Regions from separate parts of the Streptomyces sp. Ag109_O5-10 genome, predicted to be linked through region 3. Evidence: riboswitches for the same ligand, from Rfam matches in the RefSeq annotation. Region 3 holds a riboswitch; each other region holds the start of a gene.
What was found. Region 3 has a riboswitch for cyclic di-AMP ahead of BLW82_RS05765 (M23 family metallopeptidase). Riboswitches for the same ligand answer to the same signal wherever they lie in the genome.
Positions count from the first base shown of each region.

Region 1: linked by a shared signal. The riboswitch ahead of BLW82_RS17815 (transglycosylase SLT domain-containing protein) and the one ahead of BLW82_RS05765 (M23 family metallopeptidase) in region 3 are both predicted to bind cyclic di-AMP.
Region 2: linked by a shared signal. The riboswitch ahead of BLW82_RS25260 (LysM peptidoglycan-binding domain-containing protein) and the one ahead of BLW82_RS05765 (M23 family metallopeptidase) in region 3 are both predicted to bind cyclic di-AMP.
Region 4: linked by a shared signal. The riboswitch ahead of BLW82_RS46405 (NlpC/P60 family protein) and the one ahead of BLW82_RS05765 (M23 family metallopeptidase) in region 3 are both predicted to bind cyclic di-AMP.

Region 1 is NZ_FNTQ01000001.1:3,898,452-3,900,643, forward strand. It holds cyclic di-AMP (ydaO/yuaA leader) riboswitch at 658-854, shown strand; gene BLW82_RS17815 (transglycosylase SLT domain-containing protein) at 860-1,339, shown strand; gene BLW82_RS17820 (HAD family hydrolase) at 1,358-2,164, opposite strand.
Region 2 is NZ_FNTQ01000001.1:5,507,013-5,509,204, reverse strand. It holds gene eno (phosphopyruvate hydratase) at 1-181, opposite strand, end outside; gene BLW82_RS25260 (LysM peptidoglycan-binding domain-containing protein) at 609-1,298, opposite strand; cyclic di-AMP (ydaO/yuaA leader) riboswitch at 1,303-1,477, opposite strand; gene BLW82_RS25255 (LysM peptidoglycan-binding domain-containing protein) at 1,672-2,192, opposite strand, start outside.
Region 3 is NZ_FNTQ01000001.1:1,225,120-1,227,311, reverse strand. It holds gene BLW82_RS05770 (alpha-galactosidase) at 1-410, shown strand, start outside; cyclic di-AMP (ydaO/yuaA leader) riboswitch at 719-879, shown strand; gene BLW82_RS05765 (M23 family metallopeptidase) at 884-1,819, shown strand; gene BLW82_RS05760 (SGNH/GDSL hydrolase family protein) at 2,042-2,192, shown strand, end outside.
Region 4 is NZ_FNTQ01000001.1:8,696,487-8,698,678, forward strand. It holds gene BLW82_RS46405 (NlpC/P60 family protein) at 1-859, opposite strand, end outside; cyclic di-AMP (ydaO/yuaA leader) riboswitch at 870-1,044, opposite strand; gene BLW82_RS39625 (DUF1996 domain-containing protein) at 1,451-2,192, shown strand, end outside.

The DNA.
Region 1 (2,192 bases), 2.7 Mb from region 3:
TCGGCCCGCAGGGACATCGCACACCCGGGTCCCCGCCCAGGCTGCCGTCATGTCAACGACTCGCACCGCCGCGGAGGTTCCGTCCTCACGACGGACACGCGCACCGGCGATCCCCGATGCCCCTGACACCCTTCCCCCGACGTGATGAGAATCACGCACATATCGATCTTCGACACACCCCGGCCCGGGCCCCCAACCAGCCTCCCCGCCTGCGTCATTGAGCCCGACCGGCGACACTCGCCCCCCTCACCCGCCCCCTATCGGCCAGAAATCCACAGGATCTATCAATTCGGACTAATCTCTCCAATCACCCATATAGGCACACCTCGGGGCGCAATTCCAACCAATGCGAGCTGGACGGTATTCCGCCGAACCGGGAAAAGGAGGATTCCGATAGTCCATAATGTCCGCTTTGCCATTATTGCCGTTTCGTGAAATGGGTCACGTGAGCCCCGACACCACAAGGGTTGTTAGGTGACCCTTCCTTCCCTTTTCCAGTGGGCCAGTTGAGGATTGGCGACCGCAAAGGATCAAGCGCCCCATACGGCACAGATCAAGGTCAATCGGCATTTGTATGAATCAGGCTCTTGTTTCGGACATGTGCTCTCGCATACGTTCCGGCTCGCCGGGCGGACGCCGAATCCTGCCGCCGCCCGTAGTGACCCATCAACGAGTTCATTCGCATGGCAGGAGCGGGGGACCCAGGTAAGTCGCCGGACCGGGCGGCCGACGTCACAGAACAGACGTCGTTCCGGAACGGCTAGGGGTGAAGTCGTACCGCCTTCGGGCGGTACGGCCGGGAACTCCCCGGGCCCGAACCCGACAGCTCACCTCGCAGGCGACGGAGAGGAACCTCGCCATGCCCGCTGCCCCCCAGCACCGCCGTAACCACATCGTCCGCACGCTCGCCGTCATCGGCACCGGTGCCGCCGTCCTCGCCCTCCCGCTCATCGGGGCGACGGCCGCGTCCGCCGCCTCCTCCACCACCACGACGGCCTCCACGACCCTCGCCGGGTACCCGAACAACCTCGACGGCTGGATCCGCGAGTCGCTCGCGATCATGGCGGAGAAGAAGATCCCGGGCACCTACAACGGCATCTACCGCAACCTGATGCGCGAGTCCTCCGGCAACCCGCGGGCGATCAACCTCTGGGACTCCAACGCGGCCAAGGGCATCCCGTCCAAGGGCCTGCTCCAGGTCATCGACCCGACGTTCAAGGCCTACCACGTGGACGGCACGTCGTTCGACATCTACGACCCGGTCGCGAACATCACCGCCGCCTGCAACTACGCCGCCGCGCGGTACGGCTCGATCGACAACGTCAACGGCGCGTACTGACCTGACCGACGCCTCGCGTCAGTCGAAGAGTCCTTCGAGGACGACGGCGATGCCGTCGTCCTCGTTCGACGTGGTGATCTCGTCGGCCACAGCCCTGAGTTCGGGGTGGGCGTTGGCCATCGCCACCCCGTGGGCCGCCCACTCGAACATCGGGATGTCATTGGGCATGTCGCCGAAGGCGATGGCCCGTCCGGGGGTCAGCCCCAGCCGGTCGGCGGCCAGCGCGAGTCCGGTCGCCTTGGTCACGCCGCACGGCTGCAGTTCGACGGTGCCCGGCCCCGACATGGTGACCGTGGCCAGTGATCCGACGACCGAGCGGGCGATCGTCGCCAGTTCGTCGTCGGAGAGGGTGTGGTGGCGCAGCAGTACCTTGCTGATCGGCGCGCACCACAGGTCGTCGCGCCGGGCGACGCGCAGCGCGGGCAGCGTGGGATGGGGCATCAGATAGCCCGGCTCGATGAGCGTGAGCCCGTCCACGCCGTCCTGGTCGACCGCCGCGTACACCTGGCCGACCTCGGCCTCGATCTTCCCGAGGGCGGTCTCCGCCAGCTCCCGGTCCAGGGTGACCGACCACAGCATCCGGTGCGCGCCGGCGTCGTACACCTGCGCGCCCTGGCCGCAGACCGCGAGCCCCGTGCAGCCGAGGTCGTCGAGGAGCGGCCGCACTCTCGGGGCCGGGCGGCCGGTCACCACGAGGTGCTGGGCACCGGCCCGGCGGGCTCGCCCGAGCGCGGCGAGCGACCGTTCCGACAGGGTGTCGTCGCCGCGCAGCAGCGTGCCGTCCAAGTCGGTGGCGATCAGTGAGTACGGGGAGGGTGCGACCATGATCAGAGAATACGGACAGCACGGCCGT
Region 2 (2,192 bases), 4.3 Mb from region 3:
AGCGGTTGGGGTCGCCGTCACGGAGCTCGATGGCCTCGAAGGCACCGGTGGAGGCGCCGGACGGGACGGCGGCACGACCCGTGCTGCCGTCGTCGAGGCCGACCTCGACCTCGACCGTGGGGTTGCCTCGGGAGTCCAGGATTTCCCGGGCTACGACGACGTCGATGGACGGCACGAGCATCTCCTTCTTGGGATGTGACGCTGGTTGTGCGGGGCGCACGCGGGCCTCGTCGGCCCTTGCTCAGCCTTGCGACTAGAGCCTAACCGTCCCGGGGCCGTCGGCCGGCACGACCGACCGGCCCGTGGACACACAGACGGTACTCATTGTTCATGCGCGGAACAAAGGGGGTCCCGATGAAGAACGGGAGAAGAGCGGGTCAAGAGGGGGACGACGGGACGCCGGACGGTGGGGCGGCGGCGCGGCGGGGGCAAAAAGAAACCCCGCTCCGGTGCGTTCGGGGGAAAACGCACCGGAGCGGGGTCCGTGGGGGACGGGGGTGGCCCTCACATGCTCTCCACTATGGGGACCACGGCTGTGGGGGAGCTGTGGTTCGGCTGGGGACCGCTCAGTACTTCCGGCGGCCGCCCGGCGGGCTGCGTCAGGTGCCCTACTTCAGGTGCAGCTGCTGGCCCGGGTAGATGAAGTCGGCGTCCTCGACGATGTCCTTGTTCAGCTTGAACAGCGCCTGCCAGCCGCCCTTGACCTTGTGCTTCTCGGCGATCGAGCTGAGGGTGTCGCCCTTGACGACCTTGTACTCGCCGTCGCCCTTCTTGACCTTCTTGCCGGTCGGGGTGGTGACGGTCTTCTTGGCGGCCGGGCGCTCGGCGGAGCGGGAGGCGGCCTGGGTGTCGGTCGAGCGGGTGCTCGTGCCGGCGCTGCCGCTCGACGAGGAGCTGGAGGAACCGGCGCTGCCGCCGGTGTAGGTGGCACCGGACAGGCCCGTGCCGCAGACCGGCCAGGCGCCCTTGCCCTGGGCGCCGAGGACCTTCTCGGCGATCTGGATCTGCTGCGCCTTGGTGGCCTGGTTGGCCTGCGCGGCGTACTGAGTGCCGCCGTACGCGGCCCAGGTCGAGGCGGAGAACTGCAGACCGCCGTAGTAGCCGTTGCCGGTGTTGATGGCCCAGTTGCCGCCGGACTCGCACTGCGCGACGGCGTCCCACTCGGAGGCGGTGGCGGCGGAGGCGCTGCCGGCCGCCATCAGCGGGGCCGCGACGGCGACGCCGGTGACACCGGCGACAGCGATGGCGCGGACGGCCTTGGACGGACGACGGTGCTTGCCCTTGCCCGAGAACAGCATGGATCGATCCCCTCACCGACGCCTGCGAGGTGAGCTGTCGGGTTCGGGCCGGTTGAGTTGCCCGGCCGCACACCCGTGTGTCGGTGCGCGGCTTCACCCCGAGCCGGATCGGCGGTCTCAACCACCGGTCCCGGCACTTACCTTGGGTCCCCCGCTCCTGCCTACGGCGCATGACGCGACGACTGTTCCCGGACGGCCGCTGGCAGGACTCGGCGTTGCGACGGCCGGGGCTCGTGGTGACGAGCGGCCTCGACCGTAGACAGGCCGTCAGGCGAATTTCAAAGATGATCAGGGCTTCTGAGACTCATCCCACACTTTCACCAAAACGGACATTCAACTCGAAGCGGGTTGTCAACTCCCGCCGCGTTTCGTCCTATTCGGTGCCGAGTTTCAGGGTCTGACCGGGGGTGATGGCATTCGCGTCGGAGCCGATGTCGGCCTTGTTGGCGTCGTAGAGCGCACGCCATCCGCCGTCGAGATCAAGGGAGTCGGCGATGGAGGCCAGAGTGTCGCCGTCACGGACGGTGTAGGTGCCGCCGCCACCGGAGGCGTGCCGGCCGGAGGATGCGGCAGCCTGACCGTTTGTCACGTTTTCGTCCGCCGAGCCGCCGCGGTGCTTGCCGCCGCCACTGAGGGCTCCCGTGTCGACCAGACTCCAAGACCCGCCGGTCTGCCACGATTTGTCCGAGTGGTCGGCCCCGGAGACGACGGGACTCTCGCTGGCCTTCGACGCGCCGGAGCCGGAGTCGGAGTCGGAGTCGGCGGATTCCGACTTGTCCGTCGTGCTGGATTTGCCGGAAGGGTCGGTCTTGGAGTCACCCCCGACGCTTGCACCCGGAGAGGGAGTGGCGGAGTCACTCCCGGAGTCCATGGCGTCCGAAGAGGAGTCCGAAC
Region 3 (2,192 bases):
TGCGTTTCCGGTTCGTCAGCTCCATGGCCGGGGCGCTCGGGGTCGGCGGCGACCTCTCGCGGTGGACCGAGGAGGAGCTGGCCGAGGCTGGGCACTGGGTGGAGCTCTACAAGGAGATCCGGCCCCAGGTGCAGCGTGGCGACCAGTTCCGGCTGCGGCCGCCGGCCGGCGGGCTCAGCGCGGTGCAGTACACGCTCGGCGACGAGACCGTGGTCCTGGCCTGGCTGCAGGCGCAGAGCTACGGCGAGCCGGCCCCGGCGGTGCGGCTGCAGGGGCTCGACTCGACCGCTGCGTACGAATGCCGCGAAACGGGCGAAGTGCATCGAGGTGCCGTGCTCTTGCACCACGGACTGCGTACCGGGCTGAAGGGTGACCTGGATGCGGCAGTCTTCCGGTTCCGCCGGATCTGACATATATGCCCGACTTGGTGCCTTCGTCATTACTTGCTCTGGAATAAGTGGACGTGGTGTGACGTGCGTGAGGAGCGTCATATGCGTGACCGTCCGTCGCGCGTCATGCTCACGTAATCCCGAGATTTCGCAGGTGAATTGGAAATCCGCAGGGGGCCGGAATTCACGGAGGGTGACCGGAATTTCCCTTTATGGATCAAGTCGGAACCGGACGGCCGGAACCGGGTGCTTGTCCATGTCCGTCCTACTCGCTTACGTTCGCCGCACATCCGGTCGGAACGCCGAATCCTGCCGCCGCCCGGAGTCCCCACACACACTCACCCGTGCCCGGCAGGAGCGGGGGACCCACCAGGTATGACCGCCTGTTCCGGTTCCCGGGACGGCTAGGGGTGTAGCCACGTCCTCCGGTGTGGCCGGGCAGCTCCAGCCCGAACCCGACAGCTCACCTCGCAGGCGCAGGAGAGGAATGCGCCATGCCCGCGAAGGGTAAGCACCGCCGTCCCAAGTCCCAGCGTCTCACCCGCTCGATGGCCGTCGCCGGAACCGGTGGCGCCGCGCTGGCTCTGCCGCTCATGGGGGCCACCGGCGCCCACGCGGCCACCACGCAGTCCCTTTCCGAAAAGACCACCCAGTCGCTTCCCGTGGTCGAGAGGGCCGCGGTGAGGGAGGCCCCCGCAGGGAATTCCGGCGCCGTGCATTCCGCGCGGCGGATCTACACGGTGGTGCCCGGCGACTGTCTCTCGAAGATCGCCCGCGACCAGAACGTCCGCGGTGGCTGGCACCGGCTCTACGCCGACAACCGGCAGGCGGTCGGCGGCAATCCCTCGCTGATCCATCCCGGCCTCAAGCTCACCCTCGGCGGCCGGCACGCCGCGCCGACGGACTCCGGCGCCCGCCCCGAGGCGCAGTCGAACCCGGGGTCGTCCACCTCGTCCTCGGCTTCGTCCTCAGACGCCTCGCACACCTCGAACAACTCGGGCGGTTCGGTCACGACCGCCTTTGGCTTCACCCTCCCGGTCACCGGTGGCACCATCGGCACCGGCTACCACGTGGCCGGCAGCATGTGGTCCAGCGGCTACCACACGGGCGTCGACTTCGTCGTCCCGACCGGTACCCCGGTCAAGGCCGTCGGCACCGGCACCGTCGTCACGGCCGGCTGGGGCGGCGCCTACGGCAACCAGGTCGTCATCCGCCTGGCCGACGGCTACTACGCGCAGTACGGCCACCTCTCCGCCCTGTCCGTCTCGGTCGGTCAGACCGTGACCGCGGGCCAGCAGGTCGGCCTCTCCGGCGCGACCGGCAACGTGACCGGCCCGCACCTCCACTTCGAGATCCGCACCACCCCCGACTACGGCTCGGACGTGAACCCGGTCGCCTACCTCCGCTCCAAGGGCGTCACCGTCGGCTGACCCGAGCGCATATCCCGGTGTCGACGGGGCCGCCCCACACGCGGCCCCGTTCGGGATCGACACGTCAACGCCGCTGGTCAGGGACTTATTCCAAGATTGGCAAAGTATTTAAGGGTGTCTTATCTCACCGAGCGTCAACCCCTTATTACGGTCGCGTAGGTCACAGCCGAAGGTGAATCATGGCCCGACGTGGGAGACGATTCGAAGAGTGACAATGCATCAGTGATCGGGTCGTACGCGGCGGTGGGGGACAGCTTCACCGAGGGCGTGGGAGACCCCGGCCCGGACGGGGCGTTCGTCGGCTGGGCCGACCGGTTCGCGGTACTGCTGTCCGACCGGCGCCCCGAGGGCGACTTCAGCTACACCAACCTCG
Region 4 (2,192 bases), 7.5 Mb from region 3:
TGTCGGCACCCCCCGGGGTCATGATGCGGAAGGTGCCGGTGTCCGAAGGGGACACGATCGGGATGCCGCCCGTCTCGGTCACCGCCGGGAGCGCGCGGGTGGCGGCAGGGGAGTCGGGCCTGGCGGGGGCGCTGCCGGTGCGCTGGTCGGGTATGCCGACGGCGGGCGCCTGCCACTGCTGCGCCGGGGCCGGGGCCCCGGGTGTCGGCCAGGGGCTGGTCGACGGCGGAACGGCCTGGACGACAGGGGCCGGGGCAGGGGTCGCGTCGAGGGCGGCGATCGCGCGCTGCCCGGTGCGCTGGGACAGCACCTCGCGCGCCTTGGCGAGCTTGAGCTGGTTCTTGGTCTTCGAGGCACCCGGCGTCGGCCGCTGCGGCCCGGCGGCGGGCAGCGCCCGGGGCGCACCCGAGGTCCCCGCGGGCAGCGCCGCGGCGGGCCCCGCCGTCAATTCCAGCCTCGGGCGGGCCGGCAGCTCGCGCACGACCTCGATCTCGCTCTGCCCGGACGGTCCCGCGGTCAGCTCCAGCCGGGCCGGGCCGGAGTCCTCCAGCTGGCCGAGCAGGTCGGCGGCCATGGCGCTGACGGGCCGCCGCGGGCCGGGCCGGGCGGGCTGCCGGTCGGAGGGCAGCGCGGCCGGAACGCTCGGCCCGAGCTTCGAGCGCGCCCCCTCGAACCACTCCCGGGCGATGTTGTCGAGGCCCGGGTCGTCACGACGGGGCCGTTTGAACAGCGGGACGCCGCGTGAGCGCGAGCCCCCGCTCAACGCACGGGTGGCGTTGTAGTTCCCGGTGGCGTTCTCGGCCTGGTCGTAGAGGCTGTCGATCCGCTGCCGAACCTCGTCACGGCTCTCGGGCGCCATTGAGGGGTCGTGCTCCTTCCGTACTCCGCCTACCGGGTTAGCTGTCGGGTTCGGGCGGTCGAATCCGGAAGGCATGCCCTACGGCCTTTGTCCTTGCGGACGGCGGCCGATTCACCCCAGTGGTCGGTTGGGTCCCCGGCTCCGGATCAGCCCCTGAGGGGCACCGGACTCGGCGGAGGCCGCACGGCCCGACGGGATTCGCCGGGGGGAGCCGAGCGGCTTGCCCGTCAACTTAGCCAACTTGTGTCACTCGTGTGAAGGTTGAAGTGGCTAATGTCCGATACGTATTTGTGATGTTCGTCGTAGCGTTCGGAACTCGACCGTGCGGAACGGTATTTCGCGCGCATCCATTGCATTCGCAGGGTCACCGGGGCGTTGCCGTCGGTCGCGTTCGCCTGCCGCGGCGCACGCGCTTTCTGTGAGGTCACCGTGAATTCGCGGGTCTGTTGAACACGGTGGGGCTGTGAGCCGTATAGGGCGGGGGATTTCCATGCCCGGCCGCCCACGACACGCAGGGGAACGACCTTGAGACGCAACAGGCGCAGACGCCCGACCGGCGCACAACGCGCGACCTTCGCAGCGGTCGCCCTGATGCTCGGCGGCGGGGGACTGGTCGCGGTGAACGTCTATGCCTCGGCCACCGAGAACGGCGGGGACCAGGGACAGGTCGCCACCGGCCAGGTGCTGTCCGCGCCCACGATCTACTGCCCCGACGTCGGCAGCCGGCTGACCGCGGTTCCCGACGGCGCCCGGGCGGACGTCGACCGTGAACTCGCCCAGCTGGACCAGCAGATCGCCGCCGCCTACCAGCAACTCACCCAGTCCGCGGCCGAGATCGAGCAGAACCCCGGCTTCGCCGGCCAGACCATCATCGACCCGCTGAAGGCGGAGCGGTCCGAGTCCCTCCAGCGCATCGCCGACGCCATCGGCCGCGAGGGCGACCGCCCGCAGGGCCTCGACGAGCTCGCCGCCTGCACCCTGCGCTCCTCGAACCAGGGCGCCGGGCAGTCGGCGGCCCCCCAGGGCAGTGCCACGCCGAGCCAGAGCGGCCAGGGCGGCGCCGCGCCGAGCCAGGGCGCCGGAGCCGGCGGCCAGGGCGGCAACGGACCGGTCGCCGCCGACTACGCGGACATCACCTCGGTCCAGCCCAACGTCTCGACCCCGGCCGAGCGGTCCGGCGGCTCCACCGGCACGTTCTCCTCCAGCTGCGGTGTCAACGCGAACGGCCTGTTCAACTCGGACAACGTCATCGTCGCCCCCGGCGTCTCCAACGGCGCCCACCACTTCCACGACTACATCGGCAACCAGTCCAACAACGCCTTCGCCAGCGACC